DNA from 3 places in the Microbacterium sp. CCNWLW41 genome. Region 3 is predicted to be linked to each of the others. Evidence: riboswitches for the same ligand, from Rfam matches in the RefSeq annotation. Region 3 holds a riboswitch; each other region holds the start of a gene.
The links. Region 3 has a riboswitch for thiamine pyrophosphate ahead of V6R91_RS04530 (ECF transporter S component). Riboswitches for the same ligand answer to the same signal wherever they lie in the genome.
Positions count from the first base shown of each region.

Region 1: it holds a riboswitch for thiamine pyrophosphate, as region 3 does, so the genes downstream of both, V6R91_RS11010 (ECF transporter S component) here and V6R91_RS04530 (ECF transporter S component) in region 3, are expected to answer to the same signal.
Region 2: it holds a riboswitch for thiamine pyrophosphate, as region 3 does, so the genes downstream of both, thiM (hydroxyethylthiazole kinase) here and V6R91_RS04530 (ECF transporter S component) in region 3, are expected to answer to the same signal.

Region 1 is NZ_JBAOJP010000002.1:674,219-684,292, forward strand. It holds gene V6R91_RS10990 (hypothetical protein) at 40-189, shown strand; gene V6R91_RS10995 (ABC transporter ATP-binding protein) at 395-2,122, shown strand; gene V6R91_RS11000 (ABC transporter ATP-binding protein) at 2,119-4,416, shown strand; gene V6R91_RS11005 (D-alanyl-D-alanine carboxypeptidase family protein) at 4,627-6,171, opposite strand; TPP riboswitch at 6,306-6,415, shown strand; gene V6R91_RS11010 (ECF transporter S component) at 6,408-7,040, shown strand; gene V6R91_RS11015 (ABC transporter ATP-binding protein) at 7,042-8,514, shown strand; gene V6R91_RS11020 (energy-coupling factor transporter transmembrane component T family protein) at 8,511-9,335, shown strand; gene V6R91_RS11025 (hypothetical protein) at 9,354-9,599, opposite strand; gene V6R91_RS11030 (hypothetical protein) at 9,869-10,074, opposite strand, start outside.
Region 2 is NZ_JBAOJP010000022.1:4,530-14,603, reverse strand. It holds gene pheS (phenylalanine--tRNA ligase subunit alpha) at 1-744, shown strand, start outside; gene pheT (phenylalanine--tRNA ligase subunit beta) at 744-3,242, shown strand; gene V6R91_RS36225 (DUF402 domain-containing protein) at 3,303-4,034, shown strand; TPP riboswitch at 4,073-4,167, shown strand; gene thiM (hydroxyethylthiazole kinase) at 4,157-5,020, shown strand; gene thiD (bifunctional hydroxymethylpyrimidine kinase/phosphomethylpyrimidine kinase) at 5,017-7,212, shown strand; gene argC (N-acetyl-gamma-glutamyl-phosphate reductase) at 7,461-8,528, shown strand; gene argJ (bifunctional glutamate N-acetyltransferase/amino-acid acetyltransferase ArgJ) at 8,578-9,732, shown strand; gene argB (acetylglutamate kinase) at 9,729-10,074, shown strand, end outside.
Region 3 is NZ_JBAOJP010000001.1:1,020,376-1,030,449, reverse strand. It holds gene V6R91_RS04580 (HAD family hydrolase) at 1-29, shown strand, start outside; gene V6R91_RS04575 (VOC family protein) at 39-434, opposite strand; gene V6R91_RS04570 (SDR family oxidoreductase) at 492-1,331, opposite strand; gene V6R91_RS04565 (enoyl-CoA hydratase/isomerase family protein) at 1,506-2,282, opposite strand; gene V6R91_RS04560 (SDR family NAD(P)-dependent oxidoreductase) at 2,292-3,053, opposite strand; gene V6R91_RS04555 (DUF488 domain-containing protein) at 3,221-3,571, shown strand; gene V6R91_RS04550 (aminoglycoside 3'-phosphotransferase) at 3,612-4,337, shown strand; gene V6R91_RS04545 (SRPBCC family protein) at 4,334-4,840, shown strand; gene V6R91_RS04540 (energy-coupling factor transporter transmembrane component T family protein) at 4,909-5,715, opposite strand; gene V6R91_RS04535 (ABC transporter ATP-binding protein) at 5,712-7,187, opposite strand; gene V6R91_RS04530 (ECF transporter S component) at 7,190-7,834, opposite strand; TPP riboswitch at 7,825-7,936, opposite strand; gene V6R91_RS04525 (D-alanyl-D-alanine carboxypeptidase family protein) at 7,974-9,752, shown strand; gene V6R91_RS04520 (RbsD/FucU family protein) at 9,807-10,074, opposite strand, start outside.

The sequences.
Region 1 (10,074 bases), on a different contig from region 3:
GTCCTGAAGAACGATGTCGCGGTCCTGAAGGATGACGTGGTGGATCTGAAGACAGATGGCGCGGTTCTGAAGACGGACGTCGAGGTCCTGAGGATCGACGTGCGAGGCGTGAAGGACGAGCTCACCGAGGTGAAGATCTCGATCGCGCGCATCGAGGGGCCGCGACCTCATCTGGTCGTCGCTCGCTGAGGCCGCCTCGCGTTCTTCGATCCGGGCCAGAAATAGCGCCTGACCGCGGGATCGTTTCGCTGACAGCGAAGGGATCCGGGGAAGGGGTGTGTTTGTCCGACCCCCGTGGCACTCTATTGCCTGGCCTCTTCTCGCCCACTGGGGTGGCGAGGGTGGCCCTATCCCCCTTCCGTCAGGAAATCCGCTCCCACAAGGAAGTCCGCCTGTGCTCGGAAAACTCCTCGTCCGATATCTGTCCCGATACCGATGGCTGCTGCTCGGCGTGCTGGTGTTCCAGTTCGCGAGCGCGCTCGCCATGCTCTACCTTCCCTCGCTGAACGCCGACATCATCAACGAGGGCGTCGCCAAGGCCGACACCGGATTCATCTGGTCGCACGGCGTCTTCATGCTGGCCGTGTCGCTCGGCCAGATCGTCTCCTCGATCATCGCCACCTACTTCGCCGCCCGGGCGGCCATGGGACTGGGCCGGGACATCCGCGCCGACGTCTTCGCCCGCGTGAGCGGCTTCTCCGAGCGCGAGGTTTCGCGCTTCGGCGCCGGCTCCCTCATCACCCGAAACACGAACGACGTGCAGCAGGTGCAGATGCTCGCGATGATGGGCGCGACGATGTTCGTCACCGCGCCGCTGCTGGCCATCGGCGGCATCATCATGGCCGTGCGCCAGGACGTCGGCCTGAGCTGGCTGATCGCGGTCGCCGTGCCGGTGCTGCTGGTGCTCGCCGTGCTCGTGATCGGCCGGATGGTCCCGCTGTTCCGCAGCTACCAGAGCAAGCTCGACACCGTGAACCGCGTGATGCGGGAGCAGCTCACCGGCGTGCGCGTCGTGCGCGCCTTCGTGCGCGAGCGGATCGAGGAGGAGCGGTTCCGCGGAGCGAACACCGACATCATGGTCGTCGGCCGCAAGGTCGGCTCGCTGTTCGTGCTGCTCTTCCCGCTGTTCATGCTGATCCTGAACGTGACCGTGGTCGGCGTCATCTGGTTCGGCGGCATCGAGGTCAACGCGGGCAACGTCGAGGTCGGCACCCTCTTCGCCTTCATGCAGTACGTCGGCCAGATCATGGGCGGCGTCATCATGTCGAGCTTCATGGCGATGATGATCCCGCGCGCCGCGGTCTCGGCCGAGCGCGTGGGCGAGGTCCTGGACGCCGAGTCCAGCATGACCCGCCCGGTCGGCGGCGTGACGGAGTTCGCCGCCCCCGGTTCCGTGGCCTTCGACGGCGTCGAGTTCACCTACCCGGGTGCGGAGGCGCCGGTGCTCACCGGCATCAGCTTCGCGGCCGAGCCCGGTGACACGGTCGCGATCGTGGGGTCGACCGGCGCCGGGAAGACGACGCTCGTCTCGCTCATCCCGCGACTGTTCGACGTCACCGGAGGCAGCGTCTCCGTCGGTGGGACCGACGTCCGCGAGGCGGACGTCGACGCCCTCTGGGAGAGCATCGGGCTCGTGCCGCAGCGCCCGTTCCTGTTCACCGGGACGATCGCGTCGAACCTGCGCTTCGGCCGGGAGGACGCCACCGACGAGGAGCTCTGGAAGGCGCTGGAGATCGCGCAGGCGAAGGACTTCGTCTCCGAGATGCCCGACGGCCTGAACTCCCGCATCGCGCAGGGCGGCACGAACGTCTCCGGCGGCCAGCGCCAGCGGCTCGCGATCGCCCGCGCGATCGTGCACCGCCCGCGCGTGCTCGTCTTCGACGACTCCTTCTCCGCGCTGGATCTCACGACGGACGCCCGGCTGCGTCAGGCGCTGTGGCGCGAGCTGCCGGACGTCACGAAGATCGTGGTCGCCCAGCGCGTGTCCACCATCACCGACGCGGACCGGATCGTCGTCCTGGAGGGCGGCACCATGGTCGGCGTCGGCACGCACGAGGAACTGCTCGAGACCAATGACACCTATCGCGAGATCGTCGAGTCGCAGCTGGGGGTGGACGCATGAGCGCTGAGAACCAGGACAAGCCCATAAGCCGCCGCGAGCGCATCGCGGCCGCCCGGGCCGCGCGCACGGCCGGAGCCACGGCCACCGCGGAACGCGAGCTCACCGACGAGGAGAAGTACGAGGAGGAGCTCGCCGAGAAGGCGCGCCTGGACGGCGGGGGCATGTTCGACGGCCCGGCTCCCGGCAAGGCCGAGCGGTTCGGCCCGAACTTCGCTCGGATGCTCGGCCTGCTCAGGCCCTCCGCGGTCTGGCTGGTGATCGTCTCGATCCTCGGCGCCGTCGGCGTGGTCCTCATGGTGGCCGCCCCGAAGGTGCTCGGCGAGGCGACCAACCTCGTCTTCGAGGGCTTCGTCTCGAAGACCATGGGAGACAACGGCGTGCCCGCCGACCTGTCCCAGGACCAGGTCGTCGAGCTGCTGCGATCGCAGGGCCAGAACGAGTTCGCCAACATGGTCGCGGCCATGAAGGACTTCCAGGTCGGGGCGGGGATCGACTTCGATCGCCTGCGCTGGATCATCACCGCGGTCCTGGCGATCTACGTCGGCTCTGCGCTGCTGAGCTGGCTGCAGGGCTACGTCATCAACGTCATCATGGTGCGCACCATGTGGCGCCTGCGCGAGGACGTCGAGGCGAAGATCAACCGCCTGCCGCTGTCGTACTTCGACAAGGTGCAGCGCGGCGAGCTGATCTCGCGCGTCACGAACGACATCGACAACATCACCCAGACGATGCAACAGTCCTTGTCGGGAGCGCTGACCTCGATCCTGACGGTCGTGGGCGTGCTCGTGATGATGTTCTCGATCTCGTGGCAGCTCGCTCTCGTCACCCTCATCGCCCTGCCGCTGATGGGCATCATCTTCGGCGTGATCGGGCCCCGGTCGCAGAAGGCGTTCAGCGCGCAGTGGAAGAAGGTCGGCCGTCTCAACGCCCGCGTCGAGGAGGCCTTCTCCGGTCACGCGCTCGTCAAGGTCTACGGACGCGAGAAGGACGCGCTGGCGAAGTTCCAGGAGGAGAACGAGGAGCTGTACGAGTCGGCGTTCAAGGCGCAGTTCCTCTCCGGCATCATCATGCCGGCGATGCAGTTCGTCGGGAGCCTGACCTACGTCGGCATCGCGGTGCTCGGCGGACTCATGGTCGCCAGCGGGCAGATCCGTCTCGGCGACGTGCAGGCGTTCATCCAGTACGAGCAGCAGTTCACCCAGCCGCTGTCGGAGCTGGGCGGCATGGCCGCGGTCGTGCAGTCCGGAACCGCCTCCGCGGAGCGTGTGTTCCAGCTGCTGGACGCGGACGAGCAGGACCCGGACGACGAGGACGCGCCGACCGTCACCGGCGGCAAGGGCGTCATCGAGTTCGAGCACGTCGCGTTCTCGTACTCGCCGGACCGTCCGCTGATCACGGACCTGTCTTTCCGGGTGGAGCCGGGGCAGACCGTCGCGATCGTCGGGCCCACCGGCGCCGGGAAGACGACGCTGGTGAACCTCATCATGCGGTTCTACGAGCTCGACTCGGGCCGGATCCTGCTCGACGGGCAGGACATCGCCGAGCTGACGAGGGACGACCTGCGCTCGCGCACCGGTATGGTGCTGCAGGACCCGTGGCTGTTCGCGGGGACCATCCAGGAGAACATCCGCTACGGCAAGGCCACGGCCAGCGACGACGAGATCCTCGCGGCGGCGAAGGCGACGTACGTCGACCGGTTCGTGCACGCCCTCCCCGAGGGCTACGACACCGTCCTCGATGAGGACGCGTCGAACGTGTCGGCCGGCGAACGCCAGCTGATCACGATCGCGCGCGCCTTCGTGGCCCAGCCGTCGATCCTGATCCTGGACGAGGCGACGAGCGCGGTCGACACCCGCACCGAGCTGCTGCTGCAGCACGCCATGGCGGCGCTGCGGCAGGGGCGCACCTCGTTCGTGATCGCGCACCGACTCTCGACGATCCGCGATGCCGACCTCATCCTCGTGATGGAGCACGGCGACATCGTCGAGCAGGGAACCCACGACGAGCTGATCGCGGCCGAGGGCGCGTACTGGCGGCTCTACCAGTCGCAGTTCGAGCAGGCGGCGACCGATGTCGACGCCGAGGCCGCGCTCACCGCGTCGGTGCCGGTCGTGGTGACCGGCGAGGCGGCAGCGGAGGAGGCCACGGCGGCCGCGGACGCGGTGGCGGGCATCCCGGCGGCGGGCATGGCCTCCGTGCGGGCCGGCCTCTCCGCGCAGGAGGGCGTCCGCCCGGATGGGGCGACGCCCGACGGCCCGGAGCGCTCCGGGGATCAGGACGGCACGTCCGCCTGACCCGTCTGATCGCACGAAGGCCCGCACCGAGAGGTGCGGGCCTTCGTCGTCGATCCGCCTCCGCTCCGTCCGTGATGAGCGGGGGCGAGCAAGCGCCTCGGGCCGCCGCAGACGGCGGGTCGGGCGTCGGCGGTGTAGAGGAAGAGGAGGGGCCGAGGGGTGCTCGCGGCGCCCGCGGGCGCGCGGGTGTCTCCCCGGCGCGGCGGCGGATCAGTCGGCCGGGGCGAGACCGAACAGCTCGACGGGGTGCGTGAGGCGCCAGAGGAAGCCCGGGCCGGCGAGGTCCTCGCCGAGCTCCACGGGAACCTCCACCGTGTTCAGCGGGCCCTTCAGGGCGAGGGAGCCGGCCTCGCCCCCGGTGTCCCAGTCGTCGCCGAGCGCGAGACGGCTGGTCGCCGATGCGAGGGCGCCGTTCCACAGGACCACGCGGCCGTCCTCGGCGGCGACGAGCGGGGCCGTGGCCCCCCACCGGGTCTCGACCGTGCCGAGGACCGTGCCCCGGGTGACGGTCGGGGCCTGTGCGGACAGGGCCGCCTCGAGCTCGGAGTACAGCGTGCGGCTCACGTCGTAGCGGGAGTCGTCGTCGGGCTGGCCGAGCACCGAGGCGTACGCGCGGACCGTGGTCTCTCCGACGGGGATGTCCTTGGCGGTCAGGACGTTGTACAGGGTGTCGTCGCCGTCGCCGATGGTGCCCGTCTTCACACCGACGACGCCGGCGTCGGTGAGCAGCTTGTTCGAGTTCTGGACCAGGCCCGCTCCGGGGATCTCCGCGGCCGGCGTCGCGACGATCTCCGCCACGACGGGGTGGCTCAGCGCCTGGCGTCCGAGGTCGATGAGGGCCCGCGGCGTGGACTCGTTGCCGAACCCGAACCCCGAGGGATTCTGCAGAGAAATGCCGGAGATGTCGTGCACACGCAGCCACTGCTCGCCCGCGGCGACGAAGTCGGCGTCGGATCCCCAGATCTCGCGCGCCAGCCGGTCCGCATAGTTGTTCGCCGAACCCAGCAGGATGCCCTGGAGCAGCTGATACTCGGTGAGTGAGCCGTCCACGGGGACGTCGAGCGAGGACTGATCCGACTCGCGGTACCGCCAGTACTCCGCGCTGTCCTCCGCGGTGAAGGCGAACGACGGGCCCTGCTCGCCCGGTGCGAGGGGCAGCGCGTCCAGGGCGGCGAGCACCGTGACGAGCTTGGTGATGCTCGCCATGGGCACCTGCTCCTCGTCCGACGCTGCGGTGCCGATCCCATCCACGGCGAGGGCGGCGCTTCCGAAGACGGGCCAGGTGAGGGCAGCCGGATCGGCGGGGGCCGGCTCGAACGCGGCGGAGGAGACGGTCGGCGCGATCGCGGTCAGCGGCCACAGGGCAGTGGTCCCGGCATAGGCCGCGCCGAGGGTGACGAGGATTCCGAGCGGTGCCAGGACGGCGGCGCGGCGAGCCGGGCGCTGCGGTGCGCCGCTGAGCAGGTCGCCTCGCGCTCCGGCCGTGGCCGAGGATCCTGTCGCCGTCGAGGAGGCGAGACGCTCGATGTCGACCCACGACAGGGCGTCCGTCTCGGGCGCCGGGCCGTCGGCGAACCCGTCCGCCGGCGGGGCGGCGCGTTCAGAAGCGGGCGCGGCGAGGGCCACGGGCGCGGGGGCGTGGTCCGGCGTCGGGTCCGTCGCGTCGGCGTCCTCCCGGGTCACGGCGACCGCGGACGCCTCCTCGGGCGCCTCGGCGGGCGCGTTCGGGGTCGATCCGTGGTCGTTGTTCGTCACGGCATCTACCGTACCGGCCGGGCCCTGCGCGACCGCCGCGACGAGGGCGGGGCGTTTCGTCCCGCGGAGACCTGCACTGAGCGAGCGAAGCGAGTCGAAGTGTCGCTCAACGACCGGGGCGTCGCGGTAGGATGGGCGGACACCACGGGAGTCCGGCGAGCCGGGCTGAGAGGAAGCGATCCGCGCTTCGACCGTCGAACCTGATCCGGATCATGCCGGCGCAGGGAGGAGTCTCTATGAACACGTCCGCATCCGCCGTCGTCACTGCCACGGGGACGAGGAGCCTGCGCTGGCGGGTCGTCGACATCGTCGTCGCCGCCGTGCTCGGCGTCGCCCTCGGCCTCGTCTTCTGGGTCTGGAACACCGTCGGCTACGCCTGGTTCACCGCCGCCGACGGCCTCACGCCCGGTCTCGGCGGCATCGCCGTGGGGATCTGGCTGATCGGCGGCGTCGTCGGCGGCCTCGTGATCCGCAAGCCCGGCGCGGCGCTCGTCGTGGAGCTGGTGGCGGCCATCGTCTCGATGATGATCGGCAACGTCTGGGGCGTCTCCACAGTCCTGTCCGGACTCGTGCAGGGCCTCGGCGCCGAGCTCGTCTTCGCGCTCTTCCTCTACCGCCGCTTCACGCTGCCGGTCGCCGCACTCGCGGGCATCGGCGCGGGCGCCGCGGCGTGGGTCTTCGAGCTCTTCTACGGCAGCTCGCCCAACATCCTGAAGTCGGTCGAGTTCAACGCGATCTACCTGGGCTGCGTGGTCGTGTCCGGAGCGCTGCTGGCGGGGCTCGTCGGCTGGCTGCTGGTGCGCGCGCTGGCCGCGACGGGAGCGCTCAGCCGCTTCGCCGCGGGGCGCGAGCGGCGCCGCGAGGTCTGACGTGACGACGCCCGTACGGGTCGTCGCCGACGGCTGGGGGTGGCGCTACGCCGGACGGCGCCTGCCCGCGGTCCGCGACGTCTCGTTCACGATCGAGCCGGGCGAGCGCGTCCTGCTCCTCGGCGCCTCCGGGGCGGGCAAGTCGACGCTGCTCGCCGGGATGGCGGGGCTGCTCGGTGACGCCGACGAGGGCGAGCGCGCCGGTCTGCTGCACGTCGACGGCGCCGACCCGGAGCAGCGCCGCGGCCGCATCGGCCTGGTGCTCCAGGACCCGGACGCGGGCGTGGTCCTGTCGAAGGTCGGCGACGATGTCGCGTTCGGCTGCGAGAACCTGGGCGTTCCCGCCGCGAGCATCCCCGTCCGGGTGGCGCAGGCGCTCGACGCGGTCGGGCTCGACGTCCCGCTCGAGCGACCGACGGCGGCCCTCTCCGGCGGTCAGAAGCAGCGGCTGGCCCTGGCCGGCGCGCTCGCGATGCGCCCGGGACTGCTCCTGCTGGACGAGCCGACGGCCAACCTCGACCCGGACGGCGTCACCGGGATCCGTGCCAGCGTGGAAAGGGTCCTCGCCGAGACGGGGGCGACGGCCGTCATCGTGGAGCACCGCACGCCGGTGTGGGCGGACCTGATGACCCGCGTGATCGTGCTCGCCGCCGACGGGGGGCTGCTCGCCGACGGCCCACCCGCGGAGGTGTTCGCCCGCCACGGCGACGCGCTCGCGGCTGCGGGCGTCTGGATCCCGGGCCGTCCGACCGGCCTTGCGGCCCTGCCCGCCGCGGGTGAGGCGGACCCGGCGATCCTCAGGACCGTCGATCTCGCGGTGAGCAGGGACGGGCGTCGCCCGGTGCGGACCGGACTCGACCTCGCCGTCCCGGCCGGGGCGGCCACGGTGGTGACCGGCCCCAACGGGGCAGGCAAATCGACCCTCGCGCTCACCCTCGCCGGGCTCCTGCGCCCGCTCTCCGGCGAGGTCCTCGCGGACGAGGCGCTGCGCGGACGCAAGGGACTACAGCCGATCTCCTGGTCGTCGCGCGAGCTGCTGACCCGGATCGGGACGGTCTTCCAGGAGCCCGAGCACCAGTTCCTCACGCAGACCGTGCGCGACGAGCTCGCTGTCGGGCCGAAGGCGCTCGGATGGGACGCCGCTCGGATCGACACGGTGGTCGGCGAGCTCCTCGAACGGCTGCACCTCGCCCCGCTCGCCGCCGCCAACCCGTTCACCCTGTCCGGCGGTCAGAAGCGTCGGCTCTCGGTGGCGACCGCGCTCGCGGCGTCGCCCTCGGTCATCGTCCTCGACGAACCCACGTTCGGGCAGGACCGGCGGGGATGGATCGAGCTCGTCCGGCTCCTGCAGGAGCAGATTGCGCGCGGCACGTCGATCGTCGCGGTCACCCACGACGAGGCCGTGGTCGATCTGCTCGGCGGTCGCCGCGTCGACCTCGCCCGTGCCGATACGGGGCTCGGGAGGGCGGCATGACGGCACCGGTCCGCTCGCCACGTGACGTCGCGCTCCCGGTGCCGACGCCGGGGGAGGAGGCCCCGCGCGGCTGGATCTCCGGGGTCAACCCCGTCACCCGGATCCTCCTGGCCCTGGTGCTGTCGATCCCGCTGTTCGCGTCGATCGACGTCGTGAGCGGTCTCGTCGCGATCGGACTGCAGCTGCTGTGCGTCCCCCTGACCGGACTCTCCTACCGGACGGTGCTGACGCGGCTGTCGCTGCTCCTGCTCGTCGCCCCCGTCGCCGGCGTGAGCATGCTCCTCTACGCCGAGCCCGAGGGCCGGGTGTTCTGGACGTTCGGCGTCGCGGCGATCAGCGAGGGGTCGATACAGCTCGCGGTCGCGGTGAGCATCCGGGTGATCGCGCTCGGTCTGCCCACGATCCTGCTGTTCGGCCGGGCCGATCCCACGGAGCTGGCGGACGCGCTCGCGCAGGTCGCGCGCCTGCCCAGCCGGTTCGTGCTGGGAGTCCTCGCCGGGACCCGCATGCTCGGCCTGTTCGTGGATGACTGGCGGACCATGTCCCTGGCCCGGCGCGCCCGCGGTGTGGGGGACCGGGGGGTGATCCGCCGGGTCGCGTCGATGGCGTTCGTGCTGCTCGTGTTCGCGGTGCGCCGGGGCACCAAGCTGGCGATGGCGATGGAGGCGCGCGGGTTCGGGTCCGGGATCCCGCGGACCTGGTCGCGTCCGTCCCGCCTGTCCCTTCGCGATGCCGTCGCCCTCCTCGGCGGTCTCGCCATCATGGCGGCCGCGCTGGCCGCCGCGGTCGCGGCGGGGACGTTCCGCTTCATCTGGTCCTGACCGTGCCGGGTCCCGTCGTCAGGCGGGCGGGTCGAGGGGAACCGTCAGAAGCTCCTCGATCCGGCGGCGGACGGCGTGGTGGATTGATCGATGGGTGGATACCCTGATGCGATGGTGATCTGGCGACGGGTCGTTGATGCTGTTTCCTGGGTCGAGATCGACGTGCCAGACGCCGTCAGCGATGAAATGGCGGCCGGACGTGAGGCCCGACGACGCGACGGCAAGGTGAAAATGCTCACCCTCCGACCTGAGATCGGTCGGCACTCCCCAGTTTGGGACTCGGAAGGACCGCTTTCCGATCGCGATCTGGTTGGACTAGGCGTTTCGAGCGCCCTACGAGCTCGGCTTGCGAGTTGGCAGAGCGACTGGCAGGAGCACTTCGGCTTGAGCGCCACATGGGAGCACTCGGAGGCACATCGAAAATGGCTCCAGGAGGGCGAGGCCGTGTGGGACGATTTGCGTGCCGAAGTGTGGCTGAGAGCTGAAGTTCGAAGGGGGTTCTGAGATCCAATCAGGAACCCCCTTCGCATCCATCAGCAGGTGGCGTGTCGGGTGGGATATGTCGAGATCAGTTTGTCAGAGTTTGTGGCGAACGCTGCTACGGCTCTGAACTCGTATACGATCGTCCATGTCGATCCGTTCCATTCGACAAAGACCAGCTCGCCTACGGTGCACTTTGTATTGTTCGAAACTGGCCCGGCATAGGTCCAGAAGCGGATCGCGTTCCCGGCCCCTTCTG
Region 2 (10,074 bases), on a different contig from region 3:
GTGGACATCACCGCGCTCGCCGCGCGCACACGGCCCGGTGCCCGTCATCCGCTGGGGCTGCTGGAGGACGAGGTCTGCGACATCTTCGTCGGCATGGGATGGGAGATCGCGGAGGGGCCGGAGCTCGAGCACGAGTGGTTCAACTTCGACGCCCTGAACTTCGACGAGGACCACCCGGCGCGTCAGGAGCAGGACACGTTCTACGTGGATCCCGCCGCGCGCCACCTGGTGATGCGCACGCACACGAGCCCGGTCCAGGTGCGCTCGATGCTCGACCGTGAAGTCCCCATCTACGTGCTGTGCCCGGGGCGCGTCTACCGGACCGACGAGTTCGACGCCACCCACCTCCCCGTCTTCACGCAGTTCGAGGGCCTGGTCGTGGACAAGGGGATCACGATGGCCCATCTGAAGGGCACGCTCGACCACTTCGCGCGCCAGCTCTTCGGACCCGAGGCGAAGACGCGACTGCGCACCAACTACTTCCCGTTCACCGAGCCCTCGGCGGAGCTCGACCTGTGGCACCCGACCTTCAAGGGGGGTGCCCGGTGGATCGAGTGGGGCGGCTGCGGCATGGTGAACCCGAACGTGCTGCGCGCGGCGGGGATCGACCCCGAGGTCTACAGCGGCTTCGCGTTCGGGATGGGGATCGAGCGGGGCCTGATGTTCCGCAGCGATGTGAAGGACATGCGCGACATGGCCGAGGGCGATGTCCGCTTCAGCGAGCAGTACGGGATGGTGGTGTGATGCGCGTCCCGCTTTCGTGGCTGCGTGAGTACGTGGACGTGGCGGCCGACGCCACGCCGGACGACGTCCTGGCGGCGCTGGTGCGCGTCGGCTTCGAGGAGGAGGACGTCCACCGCTTCGAGATCTCGGGGCCCGTCGTCGTCGGTCAGGTGCTGTCCTTCGACGAGGAGCCGCAGTCCAACGGCAAGACCATCCGCTGGTGCCAGGTGGACGTCGGCGAGGCCGAGCCGCGCGGCATCGTCTGCGGTGCGCACAACTTCGCCGTCGGGGACAAGGTCGTCGTGACCCTGCCCGGTGCGGTCCTTCCCGGTCCCTTCCCCATCGCGGCACGAAAGACCTACGGTCACGTCTCGGACGGCATGATCGCCTCGGCGCGCGAGCTGGGCCTGGGCGACGAGCACAACGGGATCCTCATCCTGTCCGAGCTCGGCGTCGACGCGCCCGTCGGCACGGACGCGATCGGCCTGCTCGGCCTGGACGACGTCGCGGTCGAGATCAACGTCACCCCGGACCGGGGATACGCGTTCTCGCTCCGCGGCGTCGCCCGAGAGTACGCCCACGCGACCGGCGCGGCCTTCCGGGACCCCGCCGAGCGGGACTTCGCCGAGCTGCAGCCCGGCTCTGGCCACGCCACCGTCGTGGACGACCGCGCCCCCATCCGCGGACGCGTGGGGGCGAGCGAGTTCGTCACGCGCGTGGTGCGGGACGTCGACCCCTCACGCCCGACGCCGCCGTGGATGATCGCCCGGCTCGCTCTGGCGGGGATGCGCTCGCTGGGCGTGCTGATCGACATCACGAACTACGTCATGCTCGAGCTCGGCAACCCCATCCACGGCTACGACCTGGACAAGCTCCGGGGCGACATCACGGTGCGTCGCGCCCAGCCGGGAGAGAAGCTGACGACGCTCGACGGACAGGAGCGCACCCTCCATGGGGAGGACCTGCTGATCACGGACGAGTCCGGTCCCATCGGCCTCGCGGGCGTGATGGGCGGTGGCACGACCGAGATGGGCGACACCACCCGGAACGTTCTGATCGAGGCGGCCACGTTCGACCCGACGACGATCGCGCGCACGGCTCGGCGGCACAAGCTGCCGAGCGAGGCGTCCAAGCGGTTCGAGCGCGGCGTCGATCCGCTCATCCCGTTCGTGGCGGCGCGTCGCGTCGCCGATCTCATGGTCGAGCTCGCCGGCGGAACGCTCACCGACGAGGGGGGTGCCCTGTTCGCCGAGGTGGTCGTCGAGGGCATCGATCTGCCCGCAGGGTTCGTGCCCGGACTCATCGGCGTGGCGTACTCGGACGACGAGATCGTGGGCGCTCTGGAGACGATCGGCGCGGAGGTCTCGGCCACGGACACCGGGTGGCAGGTCATCCCGCCGACCTGGCGGCCCGACCTCACGGACAAGTGGACGCTGGCGGAGGAGGTCGCGCGCATCCACGGCCTGGATCGGATCGGCTCCGTGCTGCCCACCCCGCCGTCCGGCCGCGGCTACACCCCGCTGCAGCGGGGACGACGCCGCGTCCTGAACGCCCTGGCCGCGGGCGGCTTCGTCGAGACGCCGTCCTTCCCGTTCACGACGCAGGAGCAGAACGACCTGCACGGATCCGCTGACGGCTCCCGCATCGCGGGGGTCCGCCTGGCGAACCCGCTGGACGGACAGGCGCCGTACCTGCGTCGCTCGCTCGTCCCCGGCCTGCTGCAGACCGCGCATCGCAACATCTCGCGCGGCCTCACGGACCTCGCGATCTTCGAGGCGGGGGCGGTCTTCCTGCCCGTGGACGGGGTGACCTACGGCACCGACGCCGTCCCGCCGCTGGGGGAGCGGCCCTCGGACGAGACGCTGGCGGCGCTGAACGCGTCGATCCCGCCGCAGGCTCGGCACCTCGCTGTGCTGCTCACCGGCAACGTGTCCCCGCGTCAGCCGGGCCGCCCGGCGGAGGCGGCGGGGATCGCGGACGGCCTGGATGCGGTGCGCCTCATCGCCGTCGCGGCAGGCGTGGAGATCGAGGTCGCACAGGGACGCCGAGAGGCGCTGCACCCCGGACGGACCGGTGTCCTCACCGTGCGCGGCGAGGAGGTGGGCTATGTCGGCGAGCTGCACCCGCAGGTCGCCGCCGACGCGGACCTCCCGGGGCGCGCGGTCGTGCTCGAGATCGACCTGGACCGCGTGCTGTCCCTGACCGGTGAGCGGATCGTGGCGGCGTCGCTGTCCACCTTCCCGGCGGCGACGCAGGACGTCTCGCTCGTCGTCCCCGTCGAGACGCCCGCGGCGCACGTGCGCGCCGCGCTCGCGGAGGGCGCCGGCACGCTGCTGGAATCGCTGCGTCTCGTGGACGACTATCGCGGCGAGGGCGTGGGGGAGGGCGAGAAGAGCCTGACCTTCGCGCTCCGCTTCCGTGCCGACGACCGCACGCTGACCGCCGCCGAGGCGACGGAGGCGAAGCTGGCCGGCGTCCGCGTCGCCGCCGAGCGATTCGGGGCGACCATCCGCGACTGATCCCGTCCGTCGGGCGCGGTGCTGCGGCCGGCGCCCGTGTGCCGCGGATACGGTCGGGGGATGACAGATCTCGTCCCCCACGTGACCGCGCGCACGGCGCCGGACGGTGCCCGTCCCCTGGGGCGGGCGCCCTTCCTCGCTCCCGGCACCCAGGTCGACTGGCACTACCGCAAGCCCGGTTGGCGGGACGGTGACGCGTCCAGCATCGCCCCGATGCGTGTCGTTCGGGACGACGAGCGCGGGCTGGTCGCCTGGCTCGCCCCGGGGACGCTCCTGGAGGGGATGGGCGGACCGGACGGCCGACGGATCCGCACGGTCCCGCTGGAGAGGCGCTGGCTGGAGCCGCGCACGCGGATCGTGGAGGAGTGGTGGGGCAACGGCGTCCTGCGCATCGCCCCGACGGCCACACCCTGGTCCGTCTGGCTGTTCTGGGCGGTGGCCGGGACGGCGGACGACCCCGATGCGTGGGAGTTCGCGGGGTGGTATGTGAACCTCGAGAACGCCCATGAGCGGGTCGGCGCCTCGACCTTCAGCTCGGACCATGTGCTCGACGTGGAGATCGGGGCGGACGGCACGATCGGTCTCAAGGACGAGGACGAGCTGGTGGAGGCGATCAGGCAGGGGAGGATCGCGCCGGACGAGGCGGAGCTCATCCGTGCGCACGCGGACGCCGCCATCGCGTCGTTCCGCGAGGGGGCGTGGCCGTTCGACCCCGAATGGACGCGCTGGCGTCCCGATCCGGACTGGACGACCCCTCGGCTCACGGACCTCCCTCCCGCGCGGTCGGTGTGAGGCCCGCCCCGCCGACTCCTCGGGATCGCTAGACTGCGAGCAGTGACACGGGGTGCCGCATCGCGCGGCTGAGATCACACCCGTCGAACCTGATCTAGTTCGTACTAGCGAAGGGATGTCGCGTGAGCGATCGTCTGCGTCCATCGTCCGCCGGGCCCGTGGCCGAGGCCACCGGGGATCTCCTCCGCGCACTGCGCGAGAGCCCGCCTCTGACCCAGTGCATCACCAACGCGGTCGTGACGGGGTTCACCGCGAACGTGCTGCTCGCGCTGGGAGCCGCTCCCGCCATGACCGACATCGTCGGGGAGGCCGGGATGTTCGCCGGGATCGCCTCCGGACTCCTGGTGAACCTCGGCACGCCGACGCCGGAACAGCGCGCCGCGAGCGTGGAGGCCGTCGGCGCCGCACGGACCGCCGGGACCCCGTGGGTGCTGGACCCGGTCGCGGTCGGCGCACTTCCGGTCCGCACGGCGCTGGCGCGCGACCTGGTCGCGATGCGTCCCACGGCCGTGCGCGGGAACGCCTCGGAGATCCTCGCCCTTGCGGGCCGCGGCGGCGGGGGACGCGGCGTCGACGCGATCGACACGACCGAGGCCGCGGCGGACGCGGCCGCCGACCTCGCGAGGCAGCACGGATGCGTCGTGGCCGTCTCGGGCCCCGTCGACCTCGTGGTCGACGGCGAGCAGAGCATCCGGATCGCGAACGGCGACGTGCTGCTCACCCGCGTCACGGGCGGCGGATGCGCCCTGGGCGCGGTCATGGCGGCGTTCCTCGGCACCGCGCGAGGCACCGGACACACCCCCGTGACGGCGGTGGCGGCGGCGACGCTCGCGTACACGATCGCGGCCGAGGACGCAGCGCGGGAAGCGAGCGGACCGGGGTCCTTCGCGGTAGGGCTTCTCGATGCGTTGGCCTCGCTCGATCCTGCCTCCGTGGCGGAGCGCGCGCACACGACCTCGGCGTTCGCGCCGGAGGCGACGGCATGAGCGGCCTGGACCCCCGCGACCTCGCCCTCTACCTCGTCACGGATGCGGCGCTGTCCGGGCCGCGCGGCGTCGCCCACGTCGTGGCCGCCGCCGTCGACGGCGGGGTGCGGATCGTGCAGCTCCGAGAGAAGCACGCCCCCGACGCCGCGGTCGCCGCCCAGCTCGTGGAGCTCTCCGACGTCATCGGCGGCCGGGCGCTCCTGCTCGTCGACGACCGCATCGACGCGGCGGTGGAAGCGCGTCGACGCGGGGCGCGCGTCGACGGGGTCCATCTCGGGCAGTCGGACGCGTCCGTGCTCCGCGCGCGGGAACTGCTCGGGCCGGATGCCGTCATCGGGCTCACCGCGAACACCCGCGCGCATCTCGACGGCGTCCGCGCGCTTCCCGAGGGGACCGTGGACTACCTCGGCGTGGGCGTCATCCGGCCGACGGCGACCAAGCCGGATCATCCGCCCGCGCTCGGAGTCGACGGCTTCGCCGCCCTCGCCGCCGAGAGTCCGGTGCCGTGCGTGGCGATCGGCGGGATCACCGCCGAGGACGTGCCGGCCCTGCGCGCCGCGGGCGCTGCCGGCGTCGCCGTGGTGTCGGCGCTCTGCGCGGCGCCGGATCCCCGCGAGGCCGCCCGGGAGCTGCGTCGGCGCTGGCGGCGCCCCGGTCCCGCCCGCGTCCTCAGCATCGCCGGCAGCGATCCCTCCGGAGGCGCGGGGATCCAGGCCGACCTGAAGTCCATCGCCGCGCACGGCGGGTACGGGATGGCGGCGATCACGGCGCTGACGGCCCAGAACACGCGGGGCGTCCGCGGGGTCCACGTGCCGGACCCCGTCTTCCTGCGTGCGCAGCTCGACGCGATCGCCGACGACATCGAGATCGACGCCGTGAAGATCGGCATGCTCGCCACCTCCGAGGTGATCGAGACGGTCGGAGACTGGCTGGCGCAGTCGCGTCCGCCGGCGGTGGTGGTGGATCCGGTGATGGTGGCCACGAGCGGTGACCGGCTGCTGGACGCCCGCGCCGAGCGGGCGCTCACCGAGCTGCTCCGCCGGGCCGATCTGATCACCCCCAACCTCGCCGAGCTGGCGGTGCTCACCGGCGAGCCGACGGCGCCGACGTGGACCGCGGCGCTCGCGCAGGCCGGGCGCCTTTCCGCCACGCTGGACGTCGCGGTCCTGGTGAAGGGCGGCCACCTCCCCGGTGCCGATGCGCCCGACGCCCTGGTGCGCGGCAGCGACGTCCGCGAGTTCCCCGGTCACCGCATCGAGACCACGGCCACGCACGGCACCGGGTGCTCCCTGTCGGCGGGCATCGCGACCCGCCGCGCTCGCGGGGAGGACTGGCCCGAGGCGGTCAGGCGGACGCGGCAGTGGCTGCGGGACGCGCTTCGGGGCGGCGAGTCCCTGGGCGTGGGGGCGGGACACGGACCCGTTGACCACTTCGTCGGGCAGCACCCTGCGGCGGACGCGCGGGAGATCGAGGCGGAGTGGTGGGCGGCGATCGCTCCCGTCCGCGCCGCGATCGACGATCTGCCCTTCATCCGCGGGCTCGCCGACGGGACGCTGCCGGACGCCGAGTTCCGGTTCTACCTCGCCCAGGACGCGCTGTACCTGCGTGACTACGCGCGCGTCCTCGCAGCGGCCTCGCGCTCGGCGCCGTCCTCCACGGAGCAGGCGTTCTGGGCCGAGTCCGCGCGTGGGGCCATCGAGGGCGAGCTGGAGCTGCACGCGCAATGGCTGATGCCGGACGCGGACAAGGGGCCGGGCCCGGACGGGCGAGAGGACGCCGGAAAGCGCGAGACGGTGTTCTCGGCGGCGCCCGGGCCGATCACCACGGCGTATCTGGACCATCTGCGCGCCGTGGCGTTCGACGCGGAGCACGCCGTGCTGATCGCTGCTCTGCTGCCGTGCTTCTGGCTGTACACGGATCTCGGCGTCCGCCTGCAGTCGGGCGAGCTGGGGGCGCAGGCGCAGGATCCCGGGCATCCCTACGCGAGCTGGCTGGCGACGTACGCCGATCCTGCCTTCGCCGAGGCGACGCGGACCGCCATCGACATCGTCACCGGCGCGGCGGCCTCGGCCGGGGCGCCCACCCGCCGGCGGATGCGTGCGGCATTCGTCCGGTCGGCGGAGCTGGAGCACGCGTTCTTCGCGGCGCCGCTCGCGGCGCGGGAGAGAGAGGGCGAGCGCGTGGGCGCGTGAGCGGAACGGGCGACGGTGTCGCGTCCGGCGGATCCGATTTGCCGCGGTGACCGGCACGCGATATCGTCGCCCCATGCTTCCGGCCGCTCCCGTCACCGCCGCGCTCGTTCCGAGCGCCGCTCCGGAGCGCCGACGCCAGGGCGACCGCCGACTCTAGGCGACCCCGCTCTCCGTCCCGCGCGTCCGCGGTGCTGAGGAGCCGGTGTCGCCGCCCCGGCCCCTCAGACCCTGACCGTTAAGGTGGAAGCATGACGTATTCCGTCGCCGTCTCCGGCGCATCGGGCTATGCGGGCGGCGAGATCCTGCGCCTGCTCGCAAGCCATCCCGACATCGAGATCCGCACCGTCACGGCGCATTCCAACGCGGGGCAGCCGCTCGTCCAGCACCAGCCGCACCTGCGCTCGCTCGCACATCTCACCCTTCAGGACACGACGCCGGAGATTCTCGCGGGCCATGACGTCGTCTTCCTCGCCCTGCCGCACGGGCAATCCGGGCAGTACACCGACGCGCTCGGCGACGCCCCTCTCGTGATCGACGCGGGCGCGGACCACCGGCTCACCTCGGCGGACGCGTGGGACGCCTTCTACGGCGGCGCGTTCCACGAGCCGTGGGCCTACGGCGTGCCCGAGCTCCTGGTCGGCGAGGGCAAGCAGCGGGAGAACCTCCGCGACGCCACCCGGATCGCCGCGCCGGGCTGCAACGCGTCCACCGTGAGCCTCAGTCTCGCTCCCGGTGTCGCCGCGGGCGTGATCGACGCGTCCGACATCGTCAGCGTCCTCGCCGTCGGACCCTCCGGCGCGGGAAAGAGCCTCAAGACGAACCTGCTCGGCAGCGAGATCCTCGGCACCGCGAACCCCTACGCCGTCGGGGGCACGCACCGGCACATCCCCGAGATCCGCCAGGCGCTCGTCGCGGCCGGCGCGAGCACCGCGGCCGGCGTCGACCCGGCGGACGTGCGGATCTCCTTCACCCCGGTCATCGTCCCGATGGCGCGGGGGATCCTCGCCACCTCGACCGCCCCGATCAGCGCCGGGGTCTCGGACGAGGAGATCCGGAACGCGTGGGAAGCGGCGTACGGGGACGAGACGTTCGTGCAACTGCTTCCCGCGGGGCAGTTCCCGCGGACCGCAGACGTGCTGGGCGCCAACACGGCGCTGATGGGGCTGGCGATCGACCGTGCCGCGAACCGGGTCACCGTGGTGACCGCCGTCGACAACCTCGTCAAGGGGACGGCGGGTGCGGCCGTGCAGTCCATGAACCTCGCGCTGGGCCTTCCCGAGGGCACGGCGCTGACCGTGAACGGCGTCGCACCGTGACCGCCGGGAGCAGGAAGACCGAGACCGAGAACGTGAAGAAGGAGACGCTGTGAGCGTGACCGCCCCCCAGGGGTTCGAGGCGGCGGGCGTCGCCGCGGGCCTGAAGTCGACGGGCAAGCCGGACGTGGCGGTGGTCGTCAATCGCGGGCCGCTCAAGGCGGGGGCCGCGGTCTTCACGTCGAACCGCGCGAAGGCCAACCCGATCCTGTGGTCCCAGGAGGCGATCAAGGACGGCACCGTCGAGGCGATCGTGCTGAACTCCGGCGGGGCCAACTGCTTCACGGGATCGTTCGGCTTCCAGACCACGCACCAGACCGCCGAGCGGGCCGCCGAACTCCTCGGTGTGAGCGCAGGAGACGTGCTCGTGTGCTCCACCGGGCTGATCGGCACCGGCGACGAGACCTTCCGCGCGCGCGTCCTCGCCGGCACGGAGGCCGCGATCGCGGCGCTGAGCCCGGACGGCGGCGGTGCCGAACTGGCCATCATGACCACGGACACGGTGCCGAAGACGAGCGTGTTCCACGGGGACGGCTGGACGATCGGCGGGATGGCGAAGGGCGCGGGCATGCTCGCGCCGGGCCTGGCGACCATGCTCGTCGTGCTCACGACGGACGCCGTGCTGACGTCGAAGGAGGCCGACGCGCACCTGCGCGCGGCCACCCGGGTGAGCTTCGACCGGCTCGACTCGGACGGCTGCATGTCGACGAACGACCAGGTGTCGCTGCTCGTCAGCGGGGCCACCGGGACCACTCCCGACGGCGACGCCTTCCGCGCCGGACTCGTCCAGGTCTGCGCCGATCTCGCCGTGCAGCTCCAGGCCGACGCCGAGGGCGCGAGCCACAGCATCACGATCGAGGTCGTGCACGCCGCCTCCGAGGAGGATGCTGTGGAGGTCGGCCGGGCGGTCGCCCGCAACAACCTGTTCAAGGCGGCGATCTTCGGCAACGACCCGAACTGGGGCCGCGTGCTCGCGGCGATCGGCACCACCGCCGCGGCATTCGATCCTTACGACGTGGACGTCTGGATGAACGGTGTGCGGGTGTGCACCGCGGGCGGGCCGGACCGGCCTCGCGAGGAGGTCGATCTCACGCCGAAGGAGACCGATGTGCGGATCGACCTGAGAGCGGGCGACGCGACGGCGACGATCCGCACCAACGACCTCACCCACGACTACGTCCACGAGAACAGCGCCTACTCCTCATGACCGACCTGCAGGACACCGCCCCCGAGGAAGCCGCCGCGAAGGCGCAGACCCTCATCGACTCGCTGCCGTGGCTGAAGCGGTTCCGAGACCAGATCGTCGTGGTCAAGTACGGCGGGAACGCCATGATCAGCGACGAGCTCCAGGACGCGTTCGCGCAGGACATCGCCTACCTCCGCTACGTCGGGGTGCAGCCGGTCGTGGTGCACGGCGGCGGACCGCAGATCTCGAACATGCTCGACCGCCTGGCGATCCCGAGCGAGTTCAAGGGCGGGTACCGGGTGACCTCGACCGAGGCGATCAGCGTCGTGCGGATGGTGCTGACCGGGCACATCAACCCGCAGC
Region 3 (10,074 bases):
ACGCCTTCCGGCGCCTGGGCCTCATCTGACCGCTCGCGTCACGCCGGCGGCGCTGCGGGCGGCTCGGGCGGCTCGGCGCCGAGGTTGACGAGGTTGCCGGCGGGGTCCCGCACCTGCGCGACGCGCTCGCCCCACGCCATGTCGGCGGGCGGCTGCTCCGCGCGACCGCCGGCCGCGAGCCAGGCCGCATAGGTCGCGTCGACGTCGTCCACGTAGAACCACAGCGCGACCCGGTCGCCCACCGAAGGCGGCAGCGCGTCGAGGTCGCGTCCGATGCCCAGCGACACCTCGCCGATCTGGAGCGAGACGTAGTCGTCCTCGTCCCCGCCGGCGAAGCGGTAGGGCACCGAGGCGCCGAGCGCGGTCTCGTAGAACCTCACGAGGCCCGGAAGGTCTCGCGCGAGCAGGATCGGGAACAGGCTCCGTACCGCCATGGAGCCACCCTACGTCGGCCCGGTCGGCCCGGAAAGGCGGTGCGGGCCGACCCGGCGTCAATCGAGGAAGATGTCGGGGAAGAGCTCCGAGTCGGGGGTTCCCGGGACGGCGGCGTAGCCGGAGAAGTCGGTCACGCCGGCCGCCTCGAGCACGTCCTCGACGATGAGCGTCTGGCCGGTGTACGACCGCGACGGCTTGGTGAAGATCTCGTACGCGGCGTCGGCGTAGATCTCGGGGGTCCGGCTCACCTTCATCATGCGGTCGCCGCCCAGGGCGAACTTCACCGCGGCCGTGGCGATCGTGGTGCGCGGCCACAGCGTGTTCGCGGCGATGCCCGCGTCGGCGAACTCGGCCGCGAGCCCCAGCGTCGCCATGGTCATCCCGTACTTCGCCAGCGTGTAGCCGGTGTGCCCGCCCAGCCACTTCGGCGACAGGTTGAGGGGCGGCGAGAGCGACAGGATGTGCGGGTTGGCGGCATCCTTCAGGATCGGCACCGCGGCCCTCGACAGCATGAAGGTGCCGCGGACGTTCACGTCCTGCATGAGGTCGTACTTCTTCGCGTCGAGATCGAGCGAGCGGGACAGGTCGATGACCGAGGCGTTGTTCACGACGATGTCGATGCCGCCGAACTCCCCCTGTGTCTTGAGCACCGCCTCGGTGACGTCGTCGTCGTTGCGGACGTCGCCGACGATCGGCAGTGCCTGACCGCCCGCCTCGCGGATCTGCTCCGCGGCCGAGTGCACGGTGCCCTCCAGCTTGGGGTGCGGGGTGTCGGTCTTGGCCAGGAGTGCCACGTTCGCGCCGTCGCGGGCGGCGCGCAGGGCGATGGCGAGCCCGATGCCGCGGCTGCCGCCGGACATCAGGATGGTCTTGCCGGCGAGGGGCTTGTCGCTCATCTCGGGGTCCTTTCGGGTCGCACTTCCGTCGAGATCGTGTGTTCTCGGCGAGCTAGCACGTTGTCGGCGTCGATGACGTGGTCGTTCGGCGAGGTCGCGGTATCTCGACGGTGTTTGGGCGGGGGCGGATCAGGGGCGGGGGCGGGGGCGGGTGGGGTCTGGGGTGGGGTGGGGTCAGGGGCGGGATTTGGCGGATGCCGCGGCGAAGGCGGCGACGCGGGCCTTCGACTCGTCGGTGTCGAAGCGGGCGCCGATCGCGGCCGCCTCGTCGTCCAGGTTGTCGGCGAAGGATCGTCCGGCTCCGGTGCGCACGAGACGCTTGGCCTGCCCGAACGCACCGGTCGCGCCGTCGAGCCAGAACCGCGCGACCGCCTCTGCCCGCGCCGCGACCTCGCCCGCGGGCACGACCTCGGTGACCAGGCCCCAGTCCAGCGCGGTGGCCGCGTCGATCGTGAGGTCCTGCAGCAGCAGCTGCAGGGCACGACGCTGGCCGACGGCGGCCGGCAGCAGCGTCGAGACCCCCAGGTCGGGCGTCAGGCCGATGTTGGCGTACTTGCTGACGAACTTCGCCTGGTCGGACGCGACGATGTAGTCCGCCGTCAGCATGAGCCCGAGGCCCCCGCCGGCGACCGCGCCCTGCACGGCGGCGACGATCGGCGTGGAGGATTCGGCGAAGGTGCGGATGCCGTCGTGGATCGTGTGCGCGGCTGCCGTGACGTCGGCACCGGAGGCCCCCGACGTCGCCATCTCGAGCACGTCGCCGCCGGCGCAGAAGGCCGGGCCGGCGGCATCCAGGATGATGGCTCCGACCGAGTCGTCGGACGTGAGCTCGTGCGCCACGTCGCGCCAGCGACCGCCCATCTCGAAGCCCATGGCGTTGAGGAAGGCGGGCCTGTTGAACGTCACGCGCGCCAGGGCGCCGTCGCGGGTGACGAGGATCGAGTCGCTCATGCGGTCTCCTTACTTCGGCGCCATGCGGATGGCGCCGTCGAGGCGGATGGTCTCGCCGTTGAGATAGCCGTTGTCGACGATCGACATCACCAGACGCGCGTACTCGTCCGGCCTGCCGAGGCGGTTCGGATACGGCACCTGCTCGCCGAGGGAGTCCTGCGCGGCCTGGGGCAGCGAGGCGAGCATGGGGGTCTCCATGATGCCGGGGGCGATCGTGACGACGCGGATGCCGTACCGCGCGAGCTCGCGCGCGATCGGCAGGGTCATCGCGTGCACGCCGCCCTTCGACGCCGAGTACGCGGGCTGACCGATCTGTCCGTCGAACGCCGCGACGCTCGCCGTGCTGACGATGACGCCGCGATCGCCGTCCGCGGTGGGATCGGTCCTGGCCATGACGGCGGATGCCTGGGCGATGACGTTGTAGGTGCCGACGAGGTTGACGCGCACGATCCGCTCGAACGCGTCCAGCGGCGTCGGGCGGCCCTCGCGGTCGAGCACCTTTGCCGGCGGCGCGATGCCGGCGCAGTTGACCACCACCCGCAGCGGAGCGGATGCCGCCGCCGTCGTCACCGCGGCCGCGACCTGCTCCGGGTCGGTGACATCGGCGGGGGCGAACGACCCGCCGAGCTCGGCGGCGACGCCGGCCCCGGCGGAGGTGGGGAGGTCCACGATCGTGACGAGGGCGCCCGCCGCGGCGAGGCGCCGTGCGGTGGCGAGGCCCAGCCCGCTCGCGCCGCCGGTGACGAGGGCCGAGGCATCCGTCAGATCCATGGATTCTCCTTCGAAGTCCGGAATGTCACGAAACCGCGTACCAGCATACGCGGGACTGAGTATCAGCCGCGACGCCTGGAGGCCGCCGCCCCCAGGCTAGTCGTGCGACCGCCGATCGGTCACGCCGCGCGGTGGCGCGGCAGCGGCGGGCGGGGTTGACTGGACGGGTGGAGATCCGGCTCAAGCGCGTGTACGAGGACCCCGACCCGGACGACGGGTTCCGCGTGCTGGTGGACAGGCTCTGGCCGCGCGGGCTGACGAAGGAGCGCGCCGCCCTCGACCTGTGGGCGAAGGAGGTGGCGCCCTCGACGGACCTGCGCAGGGAGTTCCACCACGGCGACCTGTCGTGGGCGGACTTCGAGACCGCCTACCGCGCCGAGCTCGACGGCCCCACGCGCACGGCCGTCGCGTCGCTGCGCGCGGAGCTGGCCGCCCACCCGGTCGTGACGCTGCTGCACGCCGTCGCCGACGAGTCCCACAACCACGCGCTCATCCTGCGGGAGGTCCTCGGGGCCTGACCAGGGAGGTCCTCGAGGCCTGACCCGGCAGGATGGGAGGGTGTCGATCCCGGGCGAAGACGTCGTCGTGCCGCCGCGCGTGCGCCTGCTCGCGGGCGGGACCCGCATCGTGCCGGTGTGGCGCAACGACTACGGCGGGGTGACCTTCCGCACCGAGGACGGCCGGTACATCAAACACGGCCCGCGCAACGCCGAATCGTCCTTCGCCGGCGCGGCCGAGCGGCTCGACTGGGCCGTCGCCCGCATCGCCGTGCCGCGCGTGCTCGAGGTCGGCGGCGACGACACGCACGAGTGGTTGGTGACGACCGCACTCCCCGGTCTCTCGGCCGTCGACCCTCGCTGGGTCGCTGATCCCGCGACCGCCGTCCGGGCGGTCGGCGAGGGCCTCCGGGCCCTGCACGACGCGCTGCCGGTCGCGGACTGTCCGTTCGACTGGGGTGTCGCCGGGCGCATCGCGAATGCGGCGGGGCGCGGCATCCGCGTGCCCGATGCGCTGCGCGAGCCGCCGCCGGTCGACCGTCTCGTCGTGTGCCACGGCGACGCGTGCTGCCCCAACACGCTCATCGGCGACGACGGCCGGTGGGTCGCCCACGTCGACCTGGGGACGCTGGGGGTCGCCGACCGCTGGGCGGACATCGCCGTGGCGTCGATGTCGACGGCGTGGAACTATGGCGAGGGATGGGAGGACGCCCTCATCGAGGCGTACGGGGTCGCCCCCGACCGCGAGCGCCTGTCGTACTACCGAGACCTCTGGAACGCGACATGACCGAAATCACCGGCACCGTCTGCAAGATCGACGGACACCCGAACCTCGTCATCCTCCGGCGGTTCCGGGCGACCGCCGACGCGGTGTGGCGGGAGCTCACCGATTCCGAGCGCCTCGAGCGCTGGATCGGCCGCTGGGAGGGCGATCCGGCGTCCGGCCGCGTGACCTTCTACATGACCGCGGAGGGACAGGAGCCGGAGCCGGAGGAGTACACGATCCTCGAGTGCGATCGCCCGCGGCGGTTCTCCGGCGACACGTCGCAGGGCAGCGGCTCGTGGCACCTGTGGTTCGAGCTCGCGGAGGACGTGCCAGAAGACACCGTGCTCACCTTCGGGCAGCGCCTGAATCCCAGTGAGGACGTGGGGTCGATCGGCCCGGGCTGGGAGTACTACCTGGACCGGCTGGTGGCGGCGCAGGCGGGCCTGGATCCCGACGAGGTCAGGTGGGACGACTACTTCCCGGCGCTGCAGCCGGCGTACGAGAGGCTCGTCGCCGCGGACTGACGCCACGGACCGTCGCCGCGGACTGACGCGGCGGGCCGCCCGATCGGATGCTCGCCGCCGACCGGGTGTCAGGACCACACGAAGCGGAAGGTGCCGACGGCCACCGCGGCGCCGATCGCCGCGGCCATGATCGCCACACCGCCCGCCAGCGCCACGGCGTCCCGTGCGTGCAGGCGCGACGGGCGCGACCACGTGCGCGGGATGCCGGACCCGAAACCGCGTGCCTCCATCGCCATCGCGAGCTTCGTGCCGCGGCGGACGGCGAACACCAGCAGCACGAACGCCATGGAGAGGAAGCGGCGGACGGCACCGGTGTCGCCGACCCCGCGCGCGCGGCGGGCCAGCTGCATGCTGCGCCAGTCGTCGAGGAAGAGCCCCAACGTGCGGGTGCCGGCCAGCACGCCGAGCACGAACCGGCTCGGCAGCTTCGCCACCTGGGCGAGCGCGTCGGCGAGCTCGGTGGGGTCGGTGCGCCCGAAGAGGAGGATGGTGGGCAGCGCCAGCGCGAGCACCCGCAGGCACACCGCGACGGCGAGGGCGATCGAGTCGTCGCTGATCGTCGCGTACCAGAACGACCAGTGGACGGTTCCCCCGGGCTCGGCGTACAGCAGCATGCTCACCCCCGCGACCGGCGCGAAGACCAGGACCGGCAGCATCCGCATCAGCACGGTCACGACGGCGAGGCCGGTGAGCGGGATGCAGACGAGCTGCAGCGCGATCGCGACGAGCGAGCTGGTGACGTCGATCGAGGCGAGGAGCGGCACCGACAGCAGCAGCGCGAGCACGATCCGGGTGACCGGGTTGACGCCGTCCAGCCACGCGCGCGCTTCGGCGGTCGCCTCCGGGACGCCCTCGCGCGCCTCGACCGCGGTCACGGCCGAGCCCCGGCCGGGACGGGGGCGCCGAGCTCGATGCGATGGCCGCCGAGGTGGCGCAGCACGTCCTCGTCATGGGTGACGGCGACGACCGTCGTGCCGGCGGCGATCTCGGACTGCAGCAGCTGCACGAGCTCGATCCAGCCGCGGCGGTCCTGCCCGAAGGTGGGCTCGTCGAGCACGATGACCGGCGGCGCGTCGGCGAGCACGGTGGCGACCGACAGCCGGCGCTTCTGCCCGCCCGACAGCGTGAACGGGTTCGCCGCGGCGAGCGGGGCGAGGTGCAGCCGCTCGAGCAGCTCGTCGACGATCACGTCGACGGCCGCCGCATCGACGCCGCGCGAGCGCGGGCCGATGGCGAGCTCGTCGCGCACCGACGAGGCGAGGAACTGGTGCTCGGGCTCCTGGAACACCGTGCCGATGCGGGTGAGCAGCTCTCGCGACGTCCAGCGCGACGGGCGGCGCCCCGACCGCCCCGCCAGCTCGGGGGCCGCGACGACCTCCCCCGCCGCCTCGGGCAGCAGCCCTGCGAGGGTGAGGGCGAGCGTGGACTTGCCGGCGCCGTTGGGCCCGGTGATGGCGGTCGCCGCGCCGCGGGGCACGGTCAGGTCGAGCCCGGCGCGCACGATCGACCGCCCGTCCCGCGAGAGGGAGAGAGCGGATGCCGCCAGCGCCGCCGCCGCGTCGGGCTGAGCGGCGGGCAGCACGGGCAGGTCGACGGGCATCCCCGGCACCCAGACCCCCGCGGCCGCGAGGTCCGCGCCGTGACGGGCGAACACGTCGGCCGGGGTGCCGTCGGCGAGGAGTCCGCCGTCCGCGCCGACCACGATGACGCGGTCCATGAGATCGGCCCACACCGCGGTGCGGTGCTCGATCACCACGAGCGTGGCCCCCGTCTCGGCCAGCACCCGCTCGACGCTCGCGCGCACCTCGCGCACCCCGTCGGGGTCGAGGTTCGCGGTCGGCTCGTCCAGCAGGAGCACGCCCGGGCGCATCGCGAGCACCCCGGCCAGCGCGAGGCGCTGCTTCTGGCCACCGGAGAGCGCCTTGGTGGGCCGGCCGAGCGGGACGCGCAGCCCCACCGCATCGAGGGCCTCGGTCACGCGCGCCGGGATCTCGGCCGCCGGCACCCCGAGGTTCTCGGGCCCGAACGCCACATCGTCGCCCACCTTGGCCAGCACGACACCGGCGTCGGGGTCCTGGAGCACCAGGCCGACGCGTCCGCGGTGCGCTTCGGCGCGCTCGCCGTCGATGAGAAGCGAGCCGGTCTCGTCACCCTCGTCGGCGCCGCCGAGGAGCCCCGCCATCCCGGCCAGCAGCGTCGACTTGCCCGCGCCCGAGGCGCCGAGCAGCAGCACGCGCTCACCCGGCTCGATCGTGAAGGTAATGTCGCGCACCGCCGGCGCGCGCCGCCCGGCGTAGCGCCACCCCCAGCCCGCCGCGGTGATGCGGCCAGGACGGGTGCCCGGCATCGTCAGACCTCGCGGCGCGCTTCGCGTCCGGCGGCGAAGCGGCTGAGCGCGCCCGTCGCGGCGAGCGCGCGCACCGCGAGCCAGCCGACCAGCCCGGCCAGCAGCGCGCCCGAGACGATGAGCGAGATCAGGTAGATCGTGTTGAACTCGAGCGTCTTGAGGATGTTCGGCGAGCTGCCGTAGAACAGCTCGAACACCCACGCCCCGACCGCGGCGCCGACACCGGCGAGCATCGCGACCGGCAGCGTGAAGCGCCGGTAGAGGAAGAGGGCAAAGACGAGCTCCGCTCCGAGTCCCTGGACGAGCCCCGACAGGAGCGTGGAGACCCCCCACACGTTGCCGATGAGCATCGAGACGATCGCCGCGATCACTTCGACGAGCAGCGCCGCACCGGGCTTGCGGATCACGAGGCCGCCGATGACGCCGCCGATGAGCCAGATGCCGACCGCCAGGCCGCCGAGGCCGGGGGTCAGTCCGTCCATCGCCGTGAACCAGGCGTAGCCGACGGTGTTCCAGGCCCAGAAGACGAGGCCGATGGCGACGCCGAGGACGGCGGCGACGACGATGTCGACGACGCGCCACCGCAGACTGCGGGCGTTCGCCGAGGTGGCCGCAACGGGGGTGGATGCGGACGTGGATGCGTGCATGTGAACTCCTCCCTGCGCCGGCATGATCCGGATCAGGTTCGACGGTCGAAGCGTGGTTCGCTTCCTCTCAGCCCGGCTCACCGGACTCCCGTGGTCGTATGGCGAGTATACCGCCGCTATGACGGGTATTTTGGGGTGCGTGACCCCCGATGACGTTCCCGCACCGACGCGCCGTGCGCATCGGACGCGGTCGAGGGCCGTGCCGGGCGGGTCCCCCGAGGATCCGGCCGACAGCGGGACGCTGACCATGCCCACCGGCGGCGCGGCCGATTCGTCGCACCCCGGAACTCACACGGCGCCCGACGAGGTCCCGCTCGTGCCCGCGACGATCGCGACCGTGCCCCTCGGCGGCGCCACGGCCGTCGCGGCGCCGACGGTGCCCGTCTTCGAGCCGCCCGGGACCACGCTGACCCCTCCCCTCGGGGGCGCCGTCGCCGCTCTCGAGTCGAGCGGACCCGCCGCGGCCGCTCAGCCGAGCGAACCCGCCGCGGCCGCTCAGCCGAGCGAACCCCCCGCGGCCACCGAGCCGGGCCCGCCGACGGGCGACCCGGTCTCCGCCGAGGCCGCGACCGCGACGGGAGGGCGGACCGCGCTCGCGTGGGTCGATGACACGACGCTCGCCGCGGGCTCGACCCCGGGCGACCTCGTGGCGGCGTCGACGCCGTACGTCGCCGTCGAGCCGAGCCTGCTCGCCGACCCGCCGCGCCAGTCGCCGCTGCGTCCCGGGGTGCTGGTGCCGACGCTGGTGATCGCCGGCCTGGTCGGCGCGTACTCCGCGACGACTTTGCTGTGGCCCCTGCACGCGGTCGCGCCGACGGTCACCGCGATCGAGGTGCAGCCGGAGGCGGCACCCGCGGCGGTGCCGGTCTGGCCCGCCCAGGGCAGCGCGGCGGCCGCGGTCGGCGGCATCCCGGGCCTCCTCACGTCGTCGCCCGACCCGTCAGCCATCGCGAGCATCACGAAGGTGGTGACCGCCCTGGTCGTCCTCGACGAGATGCCGCTCGCGCTCGGCGAGACCGGCCCCGAGTTCCGCTTCAGCGCCTCCGACAACTACCGGTACTGGCAGTACCGCGCCCGCGGCGAGTCGGCGCTCGACGTGCCCGTGGGCGGCACCCTCACCGAGTACCAGATGCTCGAGGGCATGCTCATCGGCTCGGCGAACAACTACGCCGATCGCCTGGCGCAGAACCTGTGGCCGTCCGACGCCGTCTACGCGGCGGCTGCGACCGAGTGGCTGGCCGCGCACGGCGTGACGGGCGTCCAGGTCGTCGAGCCCACCGGAATGGATCCGCGCAACAGCGCCTCACCCGAGGCTCTCATCACCCTCGCGCAGAAGGCCCTCGCCCACCCGGTCATCGCCGAGATCGTCGCCAAGCAGTCGACCGAGCTGCCGGGCGCGGGCCTCGTCGAGAACACCAACGAGCTGCTGGCGGACCCGGGGGTCGTGGGGATCAAGACCGGCACGCTCGACGAGTGGAACCTGCTGTCGGCCAAGGACGTCGCGATCGGCGACACGACGGTGCGCCTCTACGCCTCGGTGCTGGGCCAGCCGGACGACGAGTCCCGGCTCGCCGCCTCGCGTGCGATCTACTCTCAGCTCGAGCAGGAGCTGCAGCTGAAGCCCTCGGTGACGGCGGGGACCGTCGCCGGCATCGTCGAGACGCGCTGGGGCGACGACGTCGACATCCTCGCGGCCGGTGACGCGTCGGTGGTGCTGTGGAACGGCGGCACGGGCGCGGTCGCGACCACCTACGACCTCGGCGACGCCCGCGACGAGGGGGATGTGGTCGGATCCTTGACCGTGACCGGCCCGCTCGACGAGGCGACGGTGGATCTGCGCCTGGCGGAGGAAGTACCAGACCCGTCGCCGTGGTGGCGCCTCACTCACCCGCTGGATCTGTTCGGGCTGAACGACTGACGACAGCGCCGAGCCGCCGGCTGGCAGCGGCCGGGTGCCGCCGGCCGTCGCCGCTCAGGCGGAGGGATGTCCCACGACACCCTTGCGCAGCAGGGCGTTGCCGTACTTGCGCGTCTCACCCGTGCGCACGATGACGTAGGCCTTCTTCGCCAGCTCGTAGTAGTCGAACCGGTCGACGTAGCGCGGAGCGTCGGTGCCGGCGGCCGCGGCGAGCTCGCGCTGCACGTCGAGCACCTCGCCGTCGGCCGACGCCATGAGGTCGAGCGCCGGCGCGTCGTCGAGCGGGAGCACCGTGCGCACCGCCGCGACGACCTGCGGCGTC